4 regions of the Erwinia sp. 009765445 genome follow, and region 3 is predicted to be linked to each of the others. Evidence: predicted binding sites of a transcription regulator. Region 3 holds the regulator's gene; each other region holds the start of a gene.

Region 1 (6,035 bases), on a different contig from region 3:
TCGTCGGTGAAGAAAACCGGGCGCTGCAGATGGCTGAGGCGCTACGGCAGCGGGGATGCTGGGTGACGGCTATCCGTCCGCCAACCGTGCCGCCGGGAACGGCCAGATTACGCATTACCCTGAGTGCGGCACACCAGCAGGAAGATATTGCACGACTTCTGGAGGGGCTGGATGATGCAAACCGTCAATAAGCAGGCGATTGCCCAGGCCTTCGGGCGGGCAGCGCAGAGTTATAACCAGCATGCCGAACTGCAACGTATGAGTGGAGAACAGTTGGCTTTTCATGCCAGACGGCAGCAGGGCCAGAAAATACTCGACGCAGGCTGTGGTCCTGGCTGGTTCAGCCGGCGTTGGCGCAGCGCCGGAAATCACGTTACCGCTCTGGATCTGTCAGCAGAAATGCTGAGTCAGGCCCGGATGGAGCAGACTGCTGACCGCTATCAGCCGGGCGATATCGAGGCATTACCCTTTGCGGAGCCAATGTTTGATCTGTGCTGGAGCAACCTTGCGGTGCAGTGGTGCAGCGAGTTAAGTGTGGCCCTGATGGAGCTGCGGCGTGTGACGCTGCCAGGCGGGCAGGTTCTGTTCTCAACGCTGGCTGCCGGATCGCTGAGTGAACTGAATATCGCCTGGCAAACGCTGGATCTTCCCGCCCCGGTGAACCGCTTTCTCAGCGTTGCCGCGATAGCGGAAGCCGGAGAGCCGGTGGGCGTTCAGCTTCATCAGCAAACGCTGACGCTGGGTTTCCCGGACGTGCTCAGTGCGCTGCGCTCGCTGAAGGGAATTGGGGCAACCCACCTGCATCAGGGGCGCAGCGGGGGGTTATTAAGTCGCCGTCATCTGCAGCAGCTTAAGCTGCACTGGCCGCAGGATCAGCGGGGTTTTCTGCTGAGTTATCATCTGGTTTATGGAGTGATTGATTGTGAGTGAACGTTGGTTTATTACCGGCACTGATACCGAAGTCGGGAAAACTGTTGCCAGCACCGCGCTACTGCAGGCGGCGAAAGCAGCAGGTTTTTGCAGCGTGGGCTACAAACCGGTAGCTTCCGGAAGTGAGATGACTGCGGAAGGCATTCGTAACGGTGATGCGCTGGCTTTGCAGCGCAACAGCGTGCTGTCACTGCCTTATGACTGCATCAATCCGTTAGCCTTTCTGGAACCCACTTCTCCGCACATTGTCAGCGCGGAAGAGGGCAGACCGATTCATTTCTCACAGCTTTCTGCCGGGCTGGCGGAGCTGGCAAGCCAGGCCGACTGGGTACTGGCCGAGGGGGCTGGCGGCTGGTTCACGCCGCTGTCGGAAGAGAAAACTTTTGCGGACTGGGTGTTGCAGGAACAGCTGCCGGTGGTGCTGGTGGTGGGCATTAAGCTGGGTTGTATCAATCACGCGATGCTGACGGCGCAGGCCATTCAGGCCAGCGGACTGCGGCTGGCTGGCTGGATCGCCAACGATATTCTGCCACCCGGTAAGCGGCATGCTGACTATCTGGCCACGCTGCAAAAGCGGCTTCCGGCCCCGATGCTGGGTGAGATCCCTTACCTCACCGACAGCGCCCAGTTTGACCAGTTGGGCAAGTATGTGCAGCTTCCCGTGTAAATTACGATACGGTCAGCCAGGTATTAACCATGCTCTCATCCAGCAGCGCGACCCTGCCATGCGCCACGTTCCTTCCCCGGTGCAGCAGCAGAAAGTAATCAGCCACCTTGCGAATAAACGAGATGCGCTGCTCAAGCAGCAGAATGGTCAGGCCAAAATCGTGATTCAGCCGGTGGATCAGATTGCCCATCTCTTCCTCCAGCCAGGGTGACATGCCCTCGGTAGGCTCGTCCAGAATCAGCAGTTTTGGTTGCAGCACCAGCGCACGGGCCAGTGCCAGCTGCTGCTGCTGATCGATGGTCAGCTCGCCGCTGCGCTGGTGACGCAGGGAATGGAGCGCCGGGAACAGGTCATAGACCATCTGGGGGATTGCACGGTGGCGCTCAAGACCAGCGCCTGCCAGCAGGGCAATCTGCAGGTTATCCTCCACGCTCAGCTGCGAGAAAATCTGCCTTCCCTGTGGCACATAGCCAATCCCCAACGCGGCACGCTGCTCCACCGGCTGCAGCAGCAAATCCTGTGGTGGCAGATTAGCTTCCTGCCAGATCATCGACCCGCTGTTAATTGGCAGGTGACCCATGATGCAGTTGACCAGTGTGGTTTTTCCCATGCCGGGCCTGCCCAGCACGCCGGTACAGGTGCCGGGTGGCAAATCGAGATCGACATCCCACAAGATATGATTTTGCCCGTAAAACTGGTTAATCGAACGTAAGCTGAGCATCTGACACTCTCCTCCAGACAATTGATCGTACCTGATTGCATCCGCTCTCAGTTGTGTGGCAAACGGTTATACCTTCGAAACGCCTGCGGCCTTTGCTTCCCGCTATGCGAACAGTAGCGAGAGGCAGTTAAAGATTATCTTGCAATTCGTGGGCCAACTTATGCCACTTCGCTTAACAAGGTGAAAGAGCAGGCGAACGCTGCCAGTGATTGGTCAGAAATGTTAAACAATTGCCCCAGGGTATTTCCTGGTGCACTTTGTCAGTGCTGCGGGTTAATCATTTCTGGTGCAGTTGCCTGTCACAGAGGCAGAGAAGCCTGGCAAAAACCTGAAAAAAAAACGGTTAAAAAGGGTAGCCGCAATGCAGAAAATATGCATTTCAGGCCCGCCAATACTCAGGAAAGAAGCGAAAATAATTCCAAAAAAATTATTTGCGGGTCCGATCGCAGGTCAGGGATGATTTATACACATCAGACGGCTCGGGCGCTGAAATCAGTTATCCACCATTCCTGTGGATAACCATGTGCATGAGCGGCTGAAAACCTGCAGGAAACGAGAGCGGGCGCGGCTTGAGCACGAGTTGATGCGAAACTCGGCTCGGAAGGCAATAATATAAAAATCAACTAGTTAATGAAAATCAAGCAACTGAAATTGTCACCATAATTCGGGCCGCGTATTTTGTCAGGATTTCTTGACAAATGTTAAAGTTTCACCCTGTCTGGGGATAACCTCCTGCAGACTCTGACTTTTAGTTCCGGCTGGTCCTGCAAAAGTGCGTTGTTGCCATTTACCGAAGCATCATGCAAAATTACTGTGATTATATCCAGTATTTTTTGCTGGTAAAATCGACGCGGCGGAGTAAAATTAGAGTCCGGTTTGTGTGATCCATCAGCAGGTAGCCATTCAATGAGCAAAGTCTTTAAACTCAACTCCGATTTCAAACCTTCCGGTGACCAGCCGGAGGCAATCCGTCGTCTCGAAGAGGGACTGGAGGATGGGCTGGCTCATCAGACGCTACTCGGGGTCACCGGCTCCGGTAAAACTTTTACCGTGGCTAACGTGATTGCCGACCTGAACCGCCCGACGATGGTACTGGCGCCAAACAAAACTCTGGCAGCTCAACTTTACGGTGAGATGAAGGAGTTCTTCCCGGATAATGCGGTGGAGTATTTCGTCTCCTATTACGACTACTACCAGCCGGAAGCTTATGTTCCAAGCTCGGACACCTTTATTGAAAAGGATGCTTCAGTTAACGAACACATCGAACAGATGCGTCTGTCGGCCACCAAAGCGTTGCTGGAGCGGCGGGATGTGATTGTGGTGGCTTCGGTATCGGCCATTTATGGTCTGGGCGACCCCGATCTCTATCTGAAGATGATGCTGCACCTGACGCGCGGCATGGTGATCGATCAGCGGGCGATTCTGCGTCGTCTGGCTGAGCTGCAGTACACCCGCAACGACCAGGCTTTCCAGCGTGGCACCTTCCGGGTGCGTGGCGAAGTGATTGATATCTTCCCGGCAGAATCAGATGACTATGCGCTGCGCGTTGAGCTGTTCGATGAGGAAGTGGAGCGATTATCGATTTTCGACCCGCTGACCGGGCAAATTGATTCGGTGATCCCGCGTTACACCATCTACCCCAAAACGCACTACGTTACCCCTCGCGAGCGGATTTTGCAGGCGATGGAAGAGATCAAGGTAGAGCTGGTGGATCGCCGCAAGGTACTGCTGGAGAACAACAAGCTGCTGGAAGAGCAACGCCTGTCGCAGCGTACACAGTTCGATCTTGAAATGATGAATGAGCTGGGCTACTGCTCGGGGATTGAAAACTACTCGCGCTACCTTTCTGGCCGTGGTCCGGGTGAAGCGCCGCCAACGCTGTTTGACTATCTGCCTGCCGATGGCCTGCTGGTGGTGGACGAATCGCACGTCACTATCCCGCAAATTGGCGGCATGTATCGGGGGGACCGGGCGCGTAAAGAGACACTGGTGGAGTATGGTTTCCGCCTGCCTTCAGCGCTGGATAACCGCCCGATGAAATTTGAAGAGTTCGAGGCGCTGGCACCGCAGACCATTTATGTTTCCGCGACGCCTGGCAATTACGAGCTGGAGAAGTCGGGTGGCGAAGTGATTGACCAGGTGGTGCGCCCGACCGGGTTGCTCGATCCGCTGATTGAGGTCCGGCCGGTGGGTACTCAGGTGGACGATCTGCTGTCGGAAATCCGCAAGCGGGTGGCGATCAACGAGCGCGTGCTGGTCACGGTGCTGACCAAGCGCATGGCGGAAGACCTGACCGAATATCTGGAAGAACACGGCGAACGGGTTCGTTACCTGCACTCGGATATTGATACCGTCGAGCGGGTGGAGATTATCCGCGACCTGAGGCTGGGCGAGTTCGACGTGCTGGTGGGGATCAACCTGCTGAGGGAAGGGCTGGATATGCCGGAGGTGTCGCTGGTGGCCATTCTGGATGCGGATAAAGAGGGCTTCCTGCGCTCCGAGCGCTCGCTGATCCAGACCATCGGGCGTGCAGCGCGTAACGTTAACGGCAAAGCCATCCTGTATGGCGATAAGATCACGCCGTCGATGGAGCGGGCGATTGGCGAAACCGAACGCCGTCGGGAGAAGCAGGAGATCTACAACAAAGAGCGGGGCATCGTTCCGCAGGGGCTTAACAAGAAAATCGCCGATATTCTTGAGCTGGGGCAGGGGATCAACAAGAACAAAACCAAAACTCGCGGCAAAGGGCCTCGCAGCATCGTGGAAGACGATGCGGTGCCAATGGATATGTCACCCAAAGGGCTGCAGAAGAAAATCCACGAGCTGGAAGCGAAAATGCAGGAGCACGCGCAGAACCTGGAGTTCGAAGAAGCGGCTCATGTTCGCGATCAGTTGCATCAGATGCGCGAGCTGTTTATCGCCGCTTCCTGAGGTCATTCTGTTTGGCAGGCCGCTGTCGGGGGCAAATTTATTCGTCCCCCGTTTGATCAGCCAATTGACTGAATGGCGTGTTCCAGCGCGATATGCAGCAGCTGACGGTCATGGCGATATTTGATATCGGCAGCCTCCAGCGGCTCCTGAATAATCAACCGGTCAGTGACGTTGCGGGTGTCCACCAGCGGGCTGACCACCACCGCGTCAATCACCTTCTTCCCGATGTATTTCTCCATCATCGCCAGCTTATCAGCCAGTGACAGCTGCGCCGCAGCCGGGCTTAACTCTTTCCCCAGATTGCCGATAAACACCATGGTGGCGGGCGTGCGACGAAGTGCCTGTGCCATATCCGGCATCAGTAGCACCGGCATCAGGCTGGTATAAAAACTGCCCGGCCCAATCAGGATCAGATCCGCTTCCCCGACGGCTTCAACCGCTTCCCGCGTGGCGTTAACAACCGGCGACAGCATCAGCTCCTGCGGCGGCTGCTGCATCTGGTCAATTTCAGTTTCGCCATAAACCAGATGCCCTTCGCTGTCGATGGCGACCAGGTCAACCGGCTGTTCGGACATCGGGATTAAAAAAGCATCCACCTTCAGCAAATTTCGGATCAAATTAATCGCTTCAAACGGGCGGACGCTGAGGTGGTCCAGCGCTTTCAGCATCAGATTGCCCAGGTTGTGCCCGGCCAGTTCGCCATTCCCGGCAAAACGGTATTCAAACATCGCTGAGGCCACGCTCGGTTCGGTGATCAGCTGGTTCAGGCAGTTGCGCATATCACCC
Region 2 (6,035 bases), on a different contig from region 3:
GCCACCACGCCATCGCTGACCAGCAGCGCCACCTGGCGGCCTTTAATCGAGCCACTCGGCACGGCATACAGACTCAGGCTGGCATCTTTCTTCAGGCCATTCACATCTTTCGGTGGCGCGATATGCATCTTCTCGTCGGAGAGGGCAATACCCAAATTTTCCGCCACGCCATTAGCCAGGGATACGTCAATATGCAGCAGATGATCCACCACGCGCTCGCGGATATAGGCGCGGGCGACCTTGCTCAACTCAAAGGAGAACGCATCCACAATGTGCTGCTGTTCTACCGGCGTCTGGCTGTTCCAGAACAGGCGCGGCTGGGAATAATACTCACCGAACGACGGGCTGCGATCGCGCACCTTATGACCTTCGATTCGCTCCTGATAGCTTTCAAAACCACCACGATGGGGAGACGGTGGCGTTTCGCGCGGCCAGTTATCATTGATGGAATTTGGCTCGTAGTTGGCCGGATTGGTATCAATGTCCATCCGGTGCATCCCCTGGCGCTGGAAGTTGTGATACGGGCAGACAGGCCGGTTGATCGGGATTTCATGGAAGTTCGGCCCGCCCAGTCGGCTGATCTGCGTATCGGTATAGGAGAATAACCGGCCCTGCAGTAGCGGATCGTTAGTGAAATCCATGCCGGGCACGATATGGCCGGGATGGAAAGCAACCTGTTCAGTTTCAGCAAAGAAGTTGTCCGGGTTGCGGTTCAGCACCATTTTGCCGATCAGCTCGACCGGGACCAGCTCTTCCGGGATCAGCTTGGTGGCATCCAGCAAATCGAAGTCGAATTTGAATTCGTCCTCTTCCGGGATCAGCTGCACGCCCAGTTCATACTCCGGGAAGTCTCCGGCTTCAATCGCTTCCCACAGGTCACGACGGTGGAAGTCAGGATCGCGGCCGGTGAGTTTTTGCGCCTCGTCCCAGAGCAGGGAAGCTTTTCCGGCAACGGGCTTCCAGTGAAAGCGCACAAAGGTGGCTTTGCCTTCAGCATTGATAAAGCGGAAGGTGTGGATGCCAAAGCCTTCCATAGTGCGGTAGCTGCGGGGAATACCGCGGTCGGACATCGCCCAAATTACGTTGTGCAGCGTTTCCGGCTGCAGGGAGACGTAATCCCAGAAAGTGTCGTGCGCGCTCTGTCCCTGAGGGATTTCATTGTGCGGTTCAGGTTTAACCGCATGAACAAAGTCCGGGAATTTATGCGCATCCTGAATGAAGAACACCGGAGTGTTGTTGCCCACCAGGTCAAACACACCTTCTTCGGTGTAGAACTTGGTCGCCCAGCCACGGATATCACGCACGGTATCGGCCGAGCCAGCGCCACCCTGCACGGTGGAGAAACGCACAAAAACTGGCGTCAGTTGCCCGGGATCGCGCAGGAAGTCAGCTTTGGTGACGTCACTCATATCGCGGTACGGCTGGAAGTAGCCGTGTGCGGCGGATCCACGTGCGTGGACGATACGCTCAGGGATTCGTTCATGGTCGAAATGGGTGATTTTTTCGCGCAGGATAAAATCTTCCAGCAGCGTCGGCCCACGGGTACCGGCTCTCAGTGAATTCTGATCGTCGGCAATGCGTGTGCCCTGATTAGTAGTCAGGGGGAAATTTTCACTGCCTTTGCGGAACGTTCCCAGCGCGTCAATTTTGGCGTTGCGGGTATCGGGAGCTTTCAGGCTGCCAGGCGCAGTTGGCTGTTTGCCGGGCGGCGTTGGCTCCGCCGCAGGTTTGTGCGATCCATCTGCTGGTGCCAGAGAATCCATGCCCGGCTTTGCCGAGTCTGGTCCGGTTAATGGGGCGTTATGGCTTATTTCCTTGTTATCAGTTTCTTTCGACATGCTCACGGCTCCTGTTATTGTCGTTACAGACATCAGTAACTATAGAACAATAAAAAAAAAGGCTGGCACCAGGTCAGCCCTCAGGGAAAAGTCGCGAGTCAGTTAGCGGTGCGCTAACTCCACGTCATTTTCCACTTCGCTGTTCATCAGCGACTTATCGGTCTGCTTCAGCCACTGGCTGGTCAGCGTACCGGCGGTCATCGAACCGTTAACGTTCAGCGCGGTACGGCCCATGTCGATCAGCGGTTCAATCGAGATCAGCAGCGCCACCAGCGTGACCGGCAGGCCCATGGTCGGCAGGACTATCAGCGCAGCGAAGGTCGCACCGCCGCCCACACCGGCCACACCGGCAGAGCTCAGCGTGACAATCCCCACCAGCGTGGCAATCCACATTGGGTCAAAGGGGTTAATACCCACGGTTGGCGCAACCATCACCGCCAGCATGGTCGGATAGAGACCGGCACAACCGTTCTGACCGATGGTGGCACCGAAGGAAGCCGAAAAGCTGGCGATGGATTCCGGGATGCCGAGACGACGGGTCTGTGCCTCAACGCTCAGCGGGATGGTCGCGGCACTGGAGCGGCTGGTGAAGGCAAAAGTGATCACCGGCCACACTTTCTGGAAGAAGCGCTTAGGGTTCACGCCGTTGACCGACAGCAGCAGGGCGTGCACGGCAAACATCATCGCCAGGCCCAGATACGAAGCCACTACAAAGCCACCGAGCTTGATGATGTCATTCACGTTGGAGCTGGCCACCACTTTGGTCATCAGCGCCAGCACGCCGTACGGCGTCAGCTTCATGATCAGGCGAACCAGTTTCATTATCCATGCCTGCAGCACATCAATGGCAGCCAGCACCCGTTCCCCTTTTGGTTTGTCATCCCTCAGCAGGTGCACGGCAGCAACGCCCAGGAAGGCGGCAAAAATCACCACGCTGATAATAGAAGTCGGGCTGGCACCGGTCAGGTCAGCAAACGGGTTCTTCGGTACAAACGACAGCAGCAGCTGTGACGTGGTCAGGTCGGCTACTTTGCCGACGTAGTTTGACTGAAGTGCGGCCAGGCGGGCCGTTTCCTGCGCACCCTGCACCAGACCGTTAGCATTCAGGCCAAACAGCCAGGTGACGAATACACCAACCAGCGCGGCAATGGCCGTGGTAAACAGCAGTACGCTAATGGTCAGCACGCTGATTTTTCCCAGCGATGAGGCGTTATGCAGACGAGCCACGGCGCTGAGGATTGAGACGAACACCAGCGGCATCACAATCATCTGCAGCAGTTGGACGTAGCCGTTGCCGACGATATTGAACCACGAGATGGATTCTTTCAGCACCGCGCTGTCGGAACCGAAGATGGCATGCAGGCTCAGCCCGAACAGAACGCCGATCACCAGACCGACCAGAACACGTTTAGACAGGCTCCAGCTGACACTGCCGGTTTTAGCAAGGATCGCCAACAGGACGATAAAAGCCGCCACGTTAGCTATTAATGGAAGGTTCATCCCCAGATCTCCAGTGGTGACGGGGTTTGTCCTCACCCCGTAAAATGACAGATAATTTTCAGCGCGCAACAAGTGCACCAATGTGCGAATGGTATCAGTTGAGTGAAGTGCAGCTATATATCCAAAAAGAATGGGTTATAACTATTTGGTTTTAATGGCCTATTTAATGCGCTATTTGGTGATTTATAAAGCGATTCATGCTGTTTTGTACCGAATTAACCATCTGTGCAGGCCAGCCGCTGGCACCGAATGGAGGCATTCCCTGCGGGAACCACATGGCATAGCCGACCAGTGCCAGGCATAACACCCGTTCCAGCTGGTTACCTTTCTGGCTGTGAAGCAGCGGCAGGCGGAAGCGCCACCGGCATGGCCACAACAGGGGAACGCCAGCCGGGGTCAGCATATCGGCCGCGATATGGCTGAGGTAGCCCAGCACCAGGCCCTGAAAAGCATCGGCGGGGATCACCCATTCAGAGGGAATTTTAAGCTGGAACAGCACCACTCCGCCGATCACCGCCAGCAGACTGTGGGTAAAGCCACGGTGACCAAAGGCCCGGGCGATGGGTTGTGACAGCCATTTCAGGCGCTGGCCGAGGGTGGATTTGGGGTGATCGATATCTGGCAGCAGGCAGGTCAGCAGGGCCGCAGGCACAATATGCCACCAGTCACCACTGGTCAGCTCGGGCGTCAGTTCGGCCCGTTTGGCAAAAATTGCACTGGCAATGGCAAAAATAACGTGGCCTTCGGCCGTCATGGAAAACACCTGGCTGCAGAACTGTCGATTCATCCAGTATAGGGGATATATACAGTGGAATAAATATGTGACGCTGTAACGAAAGATAAATAGTTAGCGCAGGCTGTCGAACGAAATGGCGGACAGCTTATATTCTGCCCGCAGAGAGGTTATTTGTCGTGCAGGGCGGCTGATGTCAGGTCATTCAGCGAGGAAAGTTGCACGTCGGCCAGCGCCCAGCGCGGGTCTGCAGCGAGTTCAGCGGCTGGCACCACAATAGATCGCATACGCGCTGCTTTGGTGGCAATCATGCCATTAAAGGAGTCTTCCAGCGTCACGCAGTTCAACGGGTCAACGCCCAGTCGTGCGGCAGCATCCAGGTAAACTTGCGGATGAGGCTTGCTGTAAGGCAGCGCTTCAGCGGAAACCAGCACTTCAAAGTAGCCGCGCAGGTCGAACATCTCCAGCACTCGTTCGAGCATATGCAAGGGAGAAGCAGAGGCAAGACCGATTTTCAGTCCCTCGGCTTTACACAGGCGCAGTGCCTGTTCGACGCCCGGTAATAAAGGACGGGTTTCCTCAACCAGATTCAGGGAACGGGCAATGATTCGCCGGGTGACTTCCTGCTGGTCCGGGCCACTCCACGGCAGCGTTTCATACCACATGCGGACCACCTGATCGATGCGCAGGCCGAGCGTATCAGGCAGCTCGCTGCGCCTGGAGAGATCGATATCCAGCGTACCAAAAATATCCATCTCAGCACGTTCCCACAGCGGTTCGGAATCAATCAGTAAACCATCCATATCAAAAATTGCAGCCAGCACAGGGCGTGAGTAAGACATAATTCGGCTCCGTTAAAATTTGCACACACCTTAGCATGAAGCTTTCGCCGACAACATCCGGAGATTTACATGGTTAAAGCGCCATTTATGGCGACAGGGTCACTTTTTTCAGGCACATTTTTCACCCTGCGGGTAAACTTACAGCTTCACACTATAAGGATTGAGAAAGCATGACTTATCAACAGGCTGGACGGGTCGCGATACTCAAGCGGGTCGCTGGCTGGATTATTTTTATTCCGGCGCTGATTTCAACACTGATTTCGCTGATGGGATTCCTGGAAAAAAGCCGCGAGAAGCGGGAAGGGATCAATGCTGTGATGCAGGATTTCTCCCACGTTATGATTGATATGGTCCGTTTTAACACCGGCTTCCTGAACTCATTCTGGAACAATTCGCCGGTGCCGGACTTTAATCATGGCGGAAACGTCTCTTTCTGGATTATCTACGTGCTGATCTTCGTGGGTCTGGCGTTGCAGGCTTCGGGGGCCAGAATGTGGCGTCAGTCACGCCATATTAAGGAAGGGATTGAGGATCAGATGATCCTTGAGAATGCCAGGGAAACAGAAGGGCGCAGCCGCCAGCAGCTGGAAGAGAAAATTGTGGTGCCACGTCACACTATTTTCCTGCAGTTCTTCCCGCTCTATATCCTGCCGATAGTGATTGCCGTGGCGGGCTACTTCATGCTTAAGCTGTTAGGCTTTATCTACTGAATCTGCGGCATGAGACGCACTCAGGCCGGGCGGGCATGCTGTTTGCCCAGCTCATCTTCGTCCAGCAGGGCACCCACCGCCCGCTGGGCTTCTCCCAGCCAGTGACCGCCAAACACGTTAGCCCGGTTCAGCAGATAGTAGAGCTGGTAAACCGGCTGGCGCAGCAGATAATCGGCGGGCAGTGGCCAGACCGACTCATAGCCTTCAAAAATCTCTTTTGGCAGCTCTGCAAACCAGCCCAGCATCGCCAGGTCACATTCCCGATCTCCCCAGTAACAGGCCGGGTCGAAAATCCACGGCCCGTTGGCGCTGGCACCGCAGTTAGCCGGCCAGAGATCGCCATGCAGTAGAGAAGGTTGAGGATGGTGGGAGCCAAGAACATCCTGAGCGCAGCGGGTGATCAGCTCAATGT
Region 3 (6,035 bases):
GTCAGCCATGCCGGGCGCTGTGCCTCGATAGGGTCGATAGAGTCACGCCATTCCGGCACGTGCTTGTTCAGGTAGTTAACCAGCGGCAGCGGTTCACCAAAGTTAACGTAGCCCTGGCCCAGGTTACGCAGCTTGCGCAACCCGTTGACCATCTGCATAAAGCCTTCTTTCTCTTTAGTCGCACCGCGCAGCTCTTTGGCGTAAGTTCCCACCTCCATCACGTGCTCGTAACCGATATAGATCGGCACCAGCGTGATAGGACGGTTGCCGCCACGGAGCATAGCCTGGATGGTCATTGACAGCGTGCCGGTTTTCGGATCCAGCAAACGACCGGTACGGGAGCGGCCGCCTTCCACAAAGTATTCCACCGAATAGCCACGGGTAAACAACTCACCCAGGTATTCACGGAACACGGTGGAATAGAGCTTGTTGCCCTTAAAGGTACGACGGATAAAGAACGCGCCCAGACGGCGGAAAATCGGGCCTGCTGGCCAGAAGTTCAGGTTGATACCGGCGGCGATATGCGGCGGCACCAGCCCCTGGTGATAAAGCACGTAGGAGAGAAGCAGATAGTCCATGTGGCTGCGGTGGCAGGGCACGTAGACGATTTCATGGCCGTCCTGTGCCAGCTGACGCACGCGCTCGCCGCCATTCACATTAATCCCCTGATACAGCTTGCTCCACGTCCAGCCCATCACGCGGTCGGTCAGGCGGATCGCTTCATAGGAGAAGTCTGCGGCAATCTCTTCCATCAGCTCGACGGCGTTCTGCTGAGCTTTTTCATGGGAAATTTTCTTGCTGCGCGCCTCATCTTCTACCGCCTTGGCGATAGCTTTGGACTGCAGCAGCTTATTGAACAGATCCTGACGCACCGGCAGACGAGGGCCAATTGCGGCCAGACGCTGGCGGGCAAAGTGCATTCTGGCCACTCTTGCCAGCTTCTGGGCAATGGTTTTGTCCGTACCGTGTTCAGTAGCCATGCGGCGCAGCGAAACAATCGGCGAAAAACGCACGAAGCTGTCGCGGCCCAGCCACAGTACGGCGAAGAACTTCTGCACACCGTTCAGCACCCGCAGATGAGGCTGATCGTCGCCCTGCACTTCACGGCCTGGTGCGCGGCCAAACATCACCGATACCGGCACCATTTGCACATCAAGCAGCGGGTTACTGCGGTGCAGATCCAGATACTCGTGAAACAGCTTTACTGATTCCACGTTCGGCATGAAATAGGGGAACACGCGGGGGCCATCATGGATAAATACATGGCGTGGCAGTACGGTACCGTCAATTTCCAGCGGATCGAGAGGATCGGGGAGATCCTGTTTGCGACACTGTTCTCGCAGCGCCAGAAGATCGGCCTTTGAATCGTACGGCAGCACATACATAATAGGGCGCGATGTATCGAGCCCCAGCTCAGCGACCGGCTCGGCAGGAATCGCTTTACTTTTTACCAGGAGTTTAACCGGTAAATTCAATAAGTTATAATATAAATTACGCCAACCTGACATAGACAACATGAAGCCTCTTGTTAGCAAAGCGCGGCAAGCATACCAGAAAGCGCTTGCGAGATCTGTGGTGTTGCAAAATGTGCGCCACTCACACATTGACGTTAAAGATCACAAAGGGTTCCCTCATTATGGCAAATAACGTCACCGGATTGACCCGAATCATAAAAGCCGCAGGCTACTCATGGAAAGGCCTGCGTGCCGCCTGGCACAACGAAGCGGCCTTCCGCCAGGAAGCGATTGCGGTGATTGTCGCGATTGTGGTGGCCTGTTGGCTGGATGTGGATGCGATCACGCGCGTGCTGCTGATTGGCTCTGTGGTGCTGGTGATCATCATTGAGATCATCAACAGCGCGATTGAAGCGGTAGTCGATCGTATCGGCAGCGATTTTCATCCTTTATCTGGCCGGGCGAAGGATATGGGGTCCGCCGCCGTGCTGCTGGCTATTTTGCTGGCGCTATTTACCTGGATAACGCTCCTGTTTGCGCATCTGGGCTAAGGTTTGCTCAATCTGACGGGTTCAGTGTTTTTTCTCCATGTTTAGGTTTTCATCGCGTAAATACCTGTATATACTCACAGTCGACTGTATAAACAACCAGGGGGCGGGATGAAAGCATTAACGGCAAGGCAGCAACAGGTTTATGAGCTGATACGCGACCATATTAACCAGACCGGCATGCCGCCAACGCGGGCGGAAATCGCTACGCAGCTTGGCTTCCGTTCCCCCAATGCGGCTGAAGAACACCTTAAAGCACTGGCGCGTAAAGGGGTGATTGAGATCGTTTCCGGCGCATCACGCGGAATCCGTCTGATGATAGAAGAAGTGGAAGGCCTGCCGCTGATTGGCCGCGTCGCCGCCGGTGAGCCGCTGCTGGCCGAGCAGCATATCGAAGGCCACTATCAGGTTGACCCTGGCCTGTTCAAACCCAGTGCGGATTTCCTGCTGCGCGTCAGCGGTATGTCGATGAAAGATATCGGCATTATGGATGGTGACCTGCTGGCCGTGCATAAAACCCAGGACGTGCGTAATGGCCAGGTTGTGGTGGCACGTATTGATGATGAAGTGACCGTGAAGCGCCTGAAGAAGCAGGGCAATGTGGTGCAGCTGCTGCCAGAAAACAGCGAATTCCAGCCGATTGTGGTCGATCTTCGTCAGCAGACGCTGTCGATTGAAGGATTGGCTGTGGGTGTGATCCGCAACGGTAACTGGTTGTAATCCCTATTTATCGTGCGATTTCTGACCTCTTCAGATAAACACCTCTGGCGGCTCGCGCTGCCGATGATCCTGTCGAACGTCAGCGTTCCGCTGTTGGGGCTGGTCGATACCGCCGTCATTGGTCATCTCGACAGCCCCAGCTATCTTGGCGGCGTGGCGGTGGGGACCACCGCAACCAGCTTTCTGTTTATGCTGCTGCTGTTTCTGCGCATGAGTACCACCGGGCTGACCGCACAGGCCTTTGGCGCAGGCGACAAACCCGCGCTGGCAAGGGCCCTGATGCAGCCCCTGCTGATTGCGCTGCTGGCCGGGCTGGCCTTTATCCTGCTGAAATCCCCTCTGAACCATCTTGCGCTGTCGATAGTCGGTGGCGACCCTGCGGTGTTACATCAGGCCGCGTTGTTTATGAATATTCGCTGGCTGAGTGCCCCGGCCACGCTGGCAAATCTGGTGTTGCTGGGCTGGCTGCTTGGCGTGCAGTACGCCCGGGCCCCGGTGATCCTGCTGGTGGTCGGCAACCTGGTGAATATCGTGCTGGACCTGTGGCTGGTGATCGGTCTGAAGTGGGGCGTTGAAGGTGCCGCTGCGGCCACCGCCATTGCCGAATATGTCACGCTGATTATCGGGCTGTTGATGGTCTGGCGGGTGATGAAGCTGCGTGGCATTTCCCTGGCGATGCTGAAAACGGCGTGGCAGGGGAACATTGCCAGGCTGCTGCGTCTGAACCGCGATATTATGCTGCGCTCGCTGCTGCTGCAGTTGTGCTTTGTTTCGTTGACCATCTTTGGCGCACGCCTTGGCGCTGAGGTGGTGGCGGTGAATGCCGTTCTGATGATGTTCCTGACCTTTACTGCCTATGCGCTGGATGGCTTTGCCTACGCGGTGGAAGCCTGCTCGGGTGAAGCATACGGAGCGCGGGATGGCAGCAAGCTACTGTCGATTTGGCGCGCAGCGTGCCGACAAGCCGGGGTGGTTGCGCTGCTGTTTTCGCTGTTCTATGCCTTTTCCGGGCCCTGTATTATTGAGTTACTCACCTCACTGCCTGAACTGCGGCAGCAGGCGGACGCTTACCTGTTCTGGCAGATAGTTCTGCCTGTCTGCGGCGTGTGGTGTTATCTGCTGGATGGGATGTTCATTGGTGCCACTCGTGCCAGCGAGATGCGCAACGGCATGGTGATTGCAGCACTGGGCTACGGGCTGACGCTGTTTACCGTGCCATTGCTGGGCAATCATGGCTTGTGGCTGGCTGTGACGGTGTTCCTGCTGTTGCGTGGCGTGACCCTCTGGTTTATCTGGCGACGCCACTGGCAGAACAGCAGCTGGTTCGCTGATTGACATATTTAGTTACTTAAGTTTGCCGCTTCGTTAGTTCATGATCTCCCTGACTTTTCGCTATCTCTTATCTCTTTTCTGTTCCTTTTTCGGGCCAGAAATTCGCCATGACAGGCAAAACCTCCATTATATACTATTATTATCTGTGAGTTCAGCTGTTAAGTAGCGACTTATATTGCTGTTGTAGCTTTTGCTGAGACGATTCCACTAAAACTGTTAGCACCTAAGGTCGAGGAGTGACAAGATGAATAAAGACGAAGCCGGCGGTAACTGGAAGCAGTTAAAAGGTAAAGTGAAAGAAAAATGGGGCAAGCTGACTGATGACGATATGACCGTCGCTGAAGGCAAACGAGATCAGCTTGTTGGTAAAATTCAGGAGCGTTATGGCTATGCGAAAGACCAGGCTGAGAAAGAAGTCAGCGACTGGGAAAGCCAAAATAACCACCGCTTCTGACCTGTTCTCTGATATGAAGTAAGTGTTTCAGGACGATGCTCCTACTCTGGCACACGGAAAGTGCCACTTACCTTTCCAGTCCTTATTTCCCCCCGAAAATTCCTCTCCAGAGTCAATCAGTCACTCTATTTATGTTTAACGCCCGCGCTTTTTCGTGTTGACGGTATGGTCATGCTGGCACGCATCCTGATGTGTACAGGCTTCCACTTCCACACACTCGCGACACAATCCATGCGCTTCGATAACGCTATTGGTCAGGGCAAAGCCTGAAGACAGGGCCAGCGATTTTAAGATTTTTTCAACGCCATCAGCATGCTTTTCCGCCACGGCACCACAGCGATCGCAGATTAACATCGCCGACGTGTGCGAAGGCTCTTCGAAATGGTGGCAGACCACATAGCTGTTGGTTGACTCGACACGATGCACAAAACCCTGTTCGAGCAGGAAATCCAGCGCACGGTAAATAGTTGGCGGTTTTGCCTGTGGCTCAGTGGCCCGCAGCAGGTCAAGCAGGTCATAGGCGCTGATGGCACCATGGTGCTGGCTCATCAGACGCAGCACTTCCAGACGCTGCGGCGTAAGCCGGACATTGCGCTGCTGACAGAGCGCCTCAGCCTGCGACAGGATTTTTTCAGCACTGCTTACGTTCATAACTTTCCCCGGGGCCAGATCAGATTGTTATGTTATCACGCCCGCTGCAAAACGCCGAATCCCGCCCCATCGCGCCTTTTGACCAGATTAATCAGGCTTAACCGGCTGAATGCGCTCTGAAAATAACTGGTATTTGCATTAAGCGTTAATTGTGAAGTGATATTAAACTTTTTCACTCTGTTAGTTGTGCCATAAAATTTCAATAAAACTCTATTAATGTTAGTTGCAGCCTGAAATGTTACTGACTACCTTGATAAGGGGGTTTAAGACAGTTCTGTACAGAAAAAACCGAGATAACAGGCTTATACATTAGTCTGATAACAGATAAACAAATTAGCAATGAGCAGAAAAGCCCCTGCATTGTCCCTTAATTCACAGCAATGAATTGCCGTCTGTATGTTCATTATGCAGTCAGATGCAGTGTGCACGCTTTTGATAAGCGCTTTCTCCTCTTTCTGGATGGGTTTAAGGTAAAATGGCATATAAATTCAGCAAGTTAAGCAGGTTTTCCCTGCCTGTTTTGTTCCCCGCCTTATTTCTTGCTCCGCTCAGCGCGCTGGCTGCAGGCAATTATTATGATGCACGCAACGACGCAATGGGTGGGACAGGGGTTGCCTCTTCAACCTACGGCACTGCGGTGCTGGCTAACCCGGCGCTGATGACCAAAGCGAAACCCGATGACGATGTCAGCATTATTTTGCCAGCGGTGGGCGTGCAGATGACGGATAAAAACAAGCTGATCGACAAGGTCGATGACCTGACCGACAGCGTGGATCGTTATCAGGACATTGCCAACAGTTCATCGTTTAGCTTTGCTGATTATCCAAAAATTCAGTCTGCGGCAGGCGATCTGGCCGGTCAGCTGCGCGGCATCAA
Region 4 (6,035 bases), on a different contig from region 3:
ACTGGTCCTGCAGGATTTTCAGGTACGCCGTGCCGATATCAATGTTCTTCACCGGGTCACGCAGCTCCGAGCTGGTTGGCTGGCCACGTCGTCCCTGCACCCGATACACTTCACGCCCCGCCGTGGAGGCTTTAATCTGCATCAATCCAATGGCATTCGACTTGCTGACTACCGTTGGATTGCCGCCCGATTCGACCGAAATAATCGCGTCAACCAGCTTCTGATCGATGCCATAGTTATGGGCCGCATTCTCGGTAAACAGTGACCAGGCCTGCGCCACCTTTTCCGGTGGGGCTTTGGTCAGCGGCGTTTGCTGCTGCTGAGTCACTGTCTGTTTGTGGGGTTCACTGGCGCAGCCCGCCAGCAGTAACACACCCAGTATCGAAACTGTTTTCACGCTTATCACGCTATATTCATCCTCAGAGCCTTAGCCTCGCGCTTTATCATATCTGCTGCCGGGCAAGAGAAAATTACCGTAACTCTGAATTTCACCGGGGTGAGAGTGACTTCAGGGCGGCTTTTCGTCATCATCAGTCGTATTGGACCGCCAGTGGCGTAAAATGATTCACCAGCTCTGCATAAAAATCACACAATTTGCAGCAAAAGGCGACTTTTTTTATTCCGGAGCGGAGAAAGGCTATTGAAAAGCGGCCATTCCTGCGCCGCTTTGAGGGTAAAAGTGAAGATTATGTCGATTACTCCCCGCTCTTTTCATCTGATTGCTCCTTCTGGCTATTGTCATAATCAGCAGGCGGCACAGCTGGCCGTGGAACGGCTGCTGGCTCAGGGGCATCAGGTCGCTAACGCTGAAGCGATCCTCCGCCGTGAGCAACGTTTCGCGGGCAGCGATGCCGAGCGCCTGGCTGACCTCCATCAATTAATCCAGCCTGATTGCCAGCCTGATATCGTGCTGGCCGTCCGCGGCGGCTATGGCGCAACCCGCCTGCTGCCCCACTTCGATGCCACAGCGCTGGCCGTCCGTCTGGCAACATACCCGCTGGCTATTTGCGGCCACAGCGACTTTACCGTTATCCAGCTGGCTCTGCTGCAACAGGGTGCCATTACCTTCAGTGGGCCGATGCTGGCAGGCAATTTTGGCGCTGAGGCTTTATCTGATTTCACTGTCGATCACTTTTGGCGCGCGCTGACTTCGCCTAAATTTACTGTTGAGTGGCAAACGGAACGGCACGAACAGCAGGTTGATGTCTCTGGCAGGATCTGGGGCGGCAATCTGGCCATGCTAGTTTCGCTGGTCGGTACGCCATGGATGCCGCAGATTGATGACGGCATTCTGGTGATCGAGGATGTGAATGAACATCCGTTCCGCGTGGAACGAATGCTGCTACAGCTGGCACAGAGCGGCTTGCTGGCACGACAAAAAGCGATCGTCACCGGGAGTTTTACCGGAGCAAAACTGACTGATTACGACAATGGCTACGACTTTGACAGCGTCTGGACGCTGATACGTCAGGTCACTGGCCTGCCGCTGGTAACCGGTCTGGAATTTGGCCATCACTGGAATACCGTGACGCTGCCGCTGGGCGCTCAGGGACACCTGCAGGTCAATGGCACCACCAGCAAGCTGACGCTATCAGGACACCCGACGCTGCCGTAAACATCCGGGAGCACCCATGAAGCAGCTGTATGAAGACCTCTGGGTATCCACACCGGAGTTTCCGCCCAATGAATTTGAACCAGCGCTGATGATGCATGGTTTCCTGCTGCAACATGGACGTGGCAATCTGCTGATTTCAAGGATTGAGAATGCTGAAGACCATAACGCGATTGGCGATCTTGGCGGCTCAATCCGTCACTATCTCACCCACTGGCATGAAGCGGGACCGGGCGCCCGCATCCTGCAACAACGCTTCAATTCCGCTCTTTACTGCCATAACCGTGCGCTGGGGCCGATCAGTACATTTGCTGAGGCTGACGACACTTTTAACCAGGCTGAAGTACACTGCGGCAGTTTTCACGTGGTGCCAACACCAGGCCACACGCCGGGCAGCACCAGCTATCTGTATGCTTCACCCTACGGCAAAACGTACCTGTTCGTTGGCGATACGGTTACGCTTTATCATGACCGATGGGTCACGGTGCTGGTGCCTGAGAGCAATGAAGCCGACCTGAAACAGTCGCTGGAGTTTTACCGCGCGCTGCGGCCAGATGTGATCCTGATGGGTACAACAACCGCGCATCTCTCCTGGCAGGAGGTAACCATGCGTGAGTGGCTGGCGTTGCTGGATGAAGCGGAAAGTTCGCCGCTGGATCTGCGCCAGCGGCTGCCCGAGTAGCCGGGCTTAAAGCGTTTTAGTCAGATAAAAGCGCTGATGAACCCGGGGATATTCATCCAGTTGAAAGCGTACAACATAGCCCAGCTTTTCGTAAAAAGGCCGGGCCTGGAAACTGGCGGTATCAACCTGCGCATACACGCAGCCGCGCAGGCGAGCCTCTTCCTCAGCCGCTTTCATCAACGCCGTACCTGCCCCTTGCCCGCGAAGAGACTCGCTGACCCACAGCATATTGATCCTTAGCCAGTTGCCAAGGGTAGAGCCGGTCAGTCCTGCAAGTTTGCGGCCTTCCGGTCCGTTGATAAACACCCCGATGTCTTTCATCTCATCGATGTTGATGTGCTTTGCGTTGAAGGCAACTAACCCTGCCAGGACTTCGGCAAGATCTTCCGGTGTCGGGTTGTGCGATAAAATGACTTCCATCCTTAATTCTCCGTTGTGATCAAGGAACCTGATAGCAGAGGGTCACAGCTGTGGAAAGAATCAGTACAGAAACAGATTACATTTAAATCAGGATCAGGATTCTACATTCCCGGACGCATCGGTGCGTTGCAGGGTTACCGTGCTGTTCTCTTTCTCGCTGGTGCGGCTGCAGGGCACCAGCTTCTGGCCGCCACTATAAGAGAAATAAGTTTCGTCATCGGACTTATTGACGATCATCTGGTCGCCATTGCGGAACAGCGTTATCGCCACTTTCACGCCGTTATCGGTACGGGACTGCTGGTCCCCGGCGGCTATCTGAAAGTTATCACCTGGCCACATAACGGTGGTCAGGCCATACTGGGCGTTGGTCACAGTCATGGTCGGACGACCCGGGCAGGTAATCTGGAACTCGGTGTTAAGCATTGGCGGCGAGGCGTTCGAGCCCCAGGCCGCAATTGAGGTGCAGGCCAGTAAGCCTCCGGTGACTAAAGTGCGAATCATGGGCAGGGTTCTCCAGGCTTTCTCTCTGATTTCGTTAACATTCAGGCCAAAAAGCCTGGCACACAATTCTGCCCATGTCGCCTGGTTTACACAATCAGACTCCGCCTGGAGTCTCAGTTGTTCAGGCTGCTCATCTCTTTGATATCCGCCTGGTTAACCGCCTGCTGCTTACCGTTTTCGTCGGTGTAAATCACCATGCCGGTGGCTTTATCCTCCTGCGGCTTGCCCTGCACCACCACGGTACTGCCATCTTTCATATGCATCACATGGTCGCTGGAACACCCGGCCAGCAGCGCTGTCGTCGCCAGAATGATCGCCATAATCAGTTTGTTTTTCATCATGCATTCCCTTTTGTTGTAAGACCCTAACCAGTGTAGTTCAGCATAAAAAGTTATTGAAGATTGCCGCATTTAACTGTATTTTTATCCAGCACTTGCAACCAGGATCCCCTCACATGTTTGTTGAACTGATTTACGATAAGCGCAACGTCGCCGGTTTGCCCAATGCACAGGAACTGATCCTGAACGAGCTGGAGAAGCGGATCCAGCGCGTGTTTCCGGATGCCGAAGTGAAGGTCAAACCCATGCAGGCCAACGGGGTAAAAACCGATGCCAGTAAGAGTGACAAGTCAGTGATGCTGCGGATCATTGAAGAGATGTTTGATGAAGCGGACCAGTGGCTGGTCGCAGAAGAGTTTTAAGTTCTCAACGCTTTGCTGGCTTGATATTCACGGTTAAAGCGTAAATATTGCCACTCCGCACCAGGAACCGAATTCGTTGCCTAAAGTTTTACCGCCCTTCGCCGAAGATGTTCACAAGACCACTCTCTGGGAACATCATTATGGCTATTATTTTCATCCCTTCGCTGGCAGGGCTGCTGCTGAATGCCGAGCAGCGCAAAGGCTGTTTACTGACTCAGCAGGAAGTGGAAGCCATCCGCGACAGCGCTACCTGTATCTCCGTGCCGGACGGCATAGCGCGAAATCTGGATCCCTCCAGGGGATACACGGATATCGATCCGCAAAGATGTTGGGAAGAGTGGTCACTCTCCCGCACTGCCGGTCTGGTTAAAAGCGCCTGACCCGCAGAAATTACCCTTTTGCCCTCTGGGCTATTTCGGCATACAGCAGATCGTATACCTTTGCCGCATGAGCTGAGCTGTCCCGCAGCATCTGGATCGCCTCTTCCAGCGTTTGCGGCTCAATCTGACCCACAATGCGCCAACCTAAGGCAATGTTCTTCGCCTCTTCCAGTCGATTGGGCTGATGTTCAACGGACGCAGCTTCTGACACAGAATTCTCCTGATTTGAGTTTTGGCCCTATTTTACGGACCATCGTCTTGCCATCTCAACCCTTGTTTTTTTCAGTAACCTCATTTTGGCGTATATTTACGATTTTTTGACGAAAAAGGCTGTTTCCTGAGCCAAAAATGCTCCCTGGTCGCAAAAATACAGACTAATCCTGGGCGCCGAACTGCACTATTTCACCGTTTTTAGTCTACTGCCAGCCCTTTTTTATTAAAAAAATCGCCAGTTTCATTCAGACTTAAAAAAAACTGCCTTTTCGGGCGGTTTCAGCTTCCTCTAATTGATTAGCTAGAGTAAGGGAATTTTCGGTCAGTCCCGTTGACATTAAGGGTGATGTATCCTGCAGGAGCAGTGCCCTCATGTGTTGCAGCCTCAGCCGTTGCCATGGTAACTACGCCGTTTTCATGCGCGTCTGTCCCCGCCAATCCATTATGAAAACTTAAGCGTGTGTCAGGGGTCACTGTACCAATAGTGGTCTCATCAGTGACCGCTGACAGATCCGCTGTAAACAAGGAACACTCCCCGGATTCGCGGCGGTTCCTGACGGATTGGTCGTGGACAGCTTGCTGACCATTTCCAGCATCCACTGCTGATTGACCTTCTGAAAAGCGAATTTACCGATGCGGTACCAGGTATCCGTCGTTGAGGTATTGGTCAGCTTATAGCCGCTGTACCACCCTGCTTTCATCGAGCCGGTCATCACCGTGCCGTCACCCTTCGCGCCAAAGTGATAAAGATTGACCAGCCCGGTGTCGTTAATGATGCGCTTCCAGTAAAAGCCGCTGCCCTTTGCCATCGAACCTCCGTCACCGGCCAGCGTGGTGGTCCCCAGGAAACCGACAAAATCACCGCCTCCGTGGAAGGAAGAGTCCTTGTCGTAGTAACGTTGAGTGCGGCAATGTCTCCCGCTTTGGTTGGTGAGGTGGTGCTCAGATCTGCAAAGCAGTTCACTTCGATCATAATTACCTCCAGTGTGGTTCAGCGATTTACGATGGGATGCCCGGTTGGGCCAGAATGACAGGGCGTCAGAGCGACGCCCTGAGGAGTTGTTTCTGCAAACGGTCAGGCTGGTTCATTGAAAATTATTTCGCGACCAGCTTCTGGGCCAGCGCGACAATTTCTCTGAACTCGCCAACGTCGTGACCAATAAAATTGAGCAGTTTGCCCACTTTATCCAGCAGAGGATCATTGGCGATAAGACTGCCAGCCTGCCCAGTGCTGCTGGCGACTGGGTCGGCCTGAGCCAGTGTCAACCTGGAATCAGTAACAGCTGCAATGGGGGTAATACTGTTAACCGCCACCGGATCCGACATCACCTGAGCGTGAAGCGAATCATAAGCGGCGGTAGCGGCAACCGGGCCGGATGCCAGTTGTGGTTGAGTGACGGTGGTATCCACTGCCGCTGTGGCTGGTGCAATGGTTGTGGTCTCTGTTGCTGCCTGCGGAGCAGTAGCGGTTGCTGCATCGGTATTTTGAGTGATATCAGTCATGATTATTTCCTCTTTACGTTTACA

What was found. Region 3 encodes LexA, which represses DNA repair genes until DNA is damaged. Its sites were predicted from a motif close to TNCTGTATGTACATACAGNA; they were not measured.
Region 1: uvrB (excinuclease ABC subunit UvrB) is a predicted target of LexA. The motif match lies at 3,128-3,147, and genes of this name have one in related genera.
Region 2: AC3Y5R_RS12990 (metal-dependent hydrolase) is a predicted target of LexA. The motif match lies at 4,112-4,131, and genes of this name have one in related genera.
Region 4: AC3Y5R_RS11705 (DinI-like family protein) is a predicted target of LexA. The motif match lies at 3,628-3,647, and genes of this name have one in related genera.

The regions. Positions count from the first base shown of each region.
Region 1 covers NZ_JBYUWC010000024.1:34,703-40,737, forward strand. The annotation lists gene bioF (8-amino-7-oxononanoate synthase) at 1-191, shown strand, start outside; gene bioC (malonyl-ACP O-methyltransferase BioC) at 172-930, shown strand; gene bioD (dethiobiotin synthase) at 923-1,597, shown strand; gene AC3Y5R_RS21560 (ABC transporter ATP-binding protein) at 1,599-2,318, opposite strand; gene uvrB (excinuclease ABC subunit UvrB) at 3,225-5,249, shown strand; gene yvcK (uridine diphosphate-N-acetylglucosamine-binding protein YvcK) at 5,306-6,035, opposite strand, start outside.
Region 2 covers NZ_JBYUWC010000010.1:126,169-132,203, reverse strand. The annotation lists gene katE (catalase HPII) at 1-1,838, opposite strand, end outside; gene AC3Y5R_RS12995 (L-cystine transporter) at 1,941-3,338, opposite strand; gene AC3Y5R_RS12990 (metal-dependent hydrolase) at 3,502-4,092, opposite strand; gene hxpB (hexitol phosphatase HxpB) at 4,242-4,913, opposite strand; gene AC3Y5R_RS12980 (YniB family protein) at 5,084-5,623, shown strand; gene AC3Y5R_RS12975 (fructosamine kinase family protein) at 5,644-6,035, opposite strand, start outside.
Region 3 covers NZ_JBYUWC010000025.1:36,555-42,589, forward strand. The annotation lists gene plsB (glycerol-3-phosphate 1-O-acyltransferase PlsB) at 1-1,508, opposite strand, end outside; gene AC3Y5R_RS21845 (diacylglycerol kinase) at 1,637-2,005, shown strand; gene lexA (transcriptional repressor LexA) at 2,114-2,722, shown strand; gene dinF (MATE family efflux transporter DinF) at 2,735-4,057, shown strand; gene AC3Y5R_RS21860 (CsbD family protein) at 4,299-4,508, shown strand; gene zur (zinc uptake transcriptional repressor Zur) at 4,644-5,159, opposite strand; gene AC3Y5R_RS21870 (conjugal transfer protein TraF) at 5,635-6,035, shown strand, end outside.
Region 4 covers NZ_JBYUWC010000009.1:62,875-68,909, forward strand. The annotation lists gene emtA (membrane-bound lytic murein transglycosylase EmtA) at 1-397, opposite strand, end outside; gene ldcA (muramoyltetrapeptide carboxypeptidase) at 689-1,615, shown strand; gene AC3Y5R_RS11685 (MBL fold metallo-hydrolase) at 1,632-2,294, shown strand; gene AC3Y5R_RS11690 (GNAT family N-acetyltransferase) at 2,301-2,714, opposite strand; gene AC3Y5R_RS11695 (hypothetical protein) at 2,808-3,215, opposite strand; gene AC3Y5R_RS11700 (YgdI/YgdR family lipoprotein) at 3,329-3,556, opposite strand; gene AC3Y5R_RS11705 (DinI-like family protein) at 3,670-3,915, shown strand; gene AC3Y5R_RS11710 (hypothetical protein) at 4,056-4,295, shown strand; gene AC3Y5R_RS11715 (hypothetical protein) at 4,306-4,506, opposite strand; partial or broken gene AC3Y5R_RS11720 (amylovoran biosynthesis protein AmsF) at 5,228-5,481, opposite strand; gene AC3Y5R_RS11725 (hypothetical protein) at 5,604-6,011, opposite strand.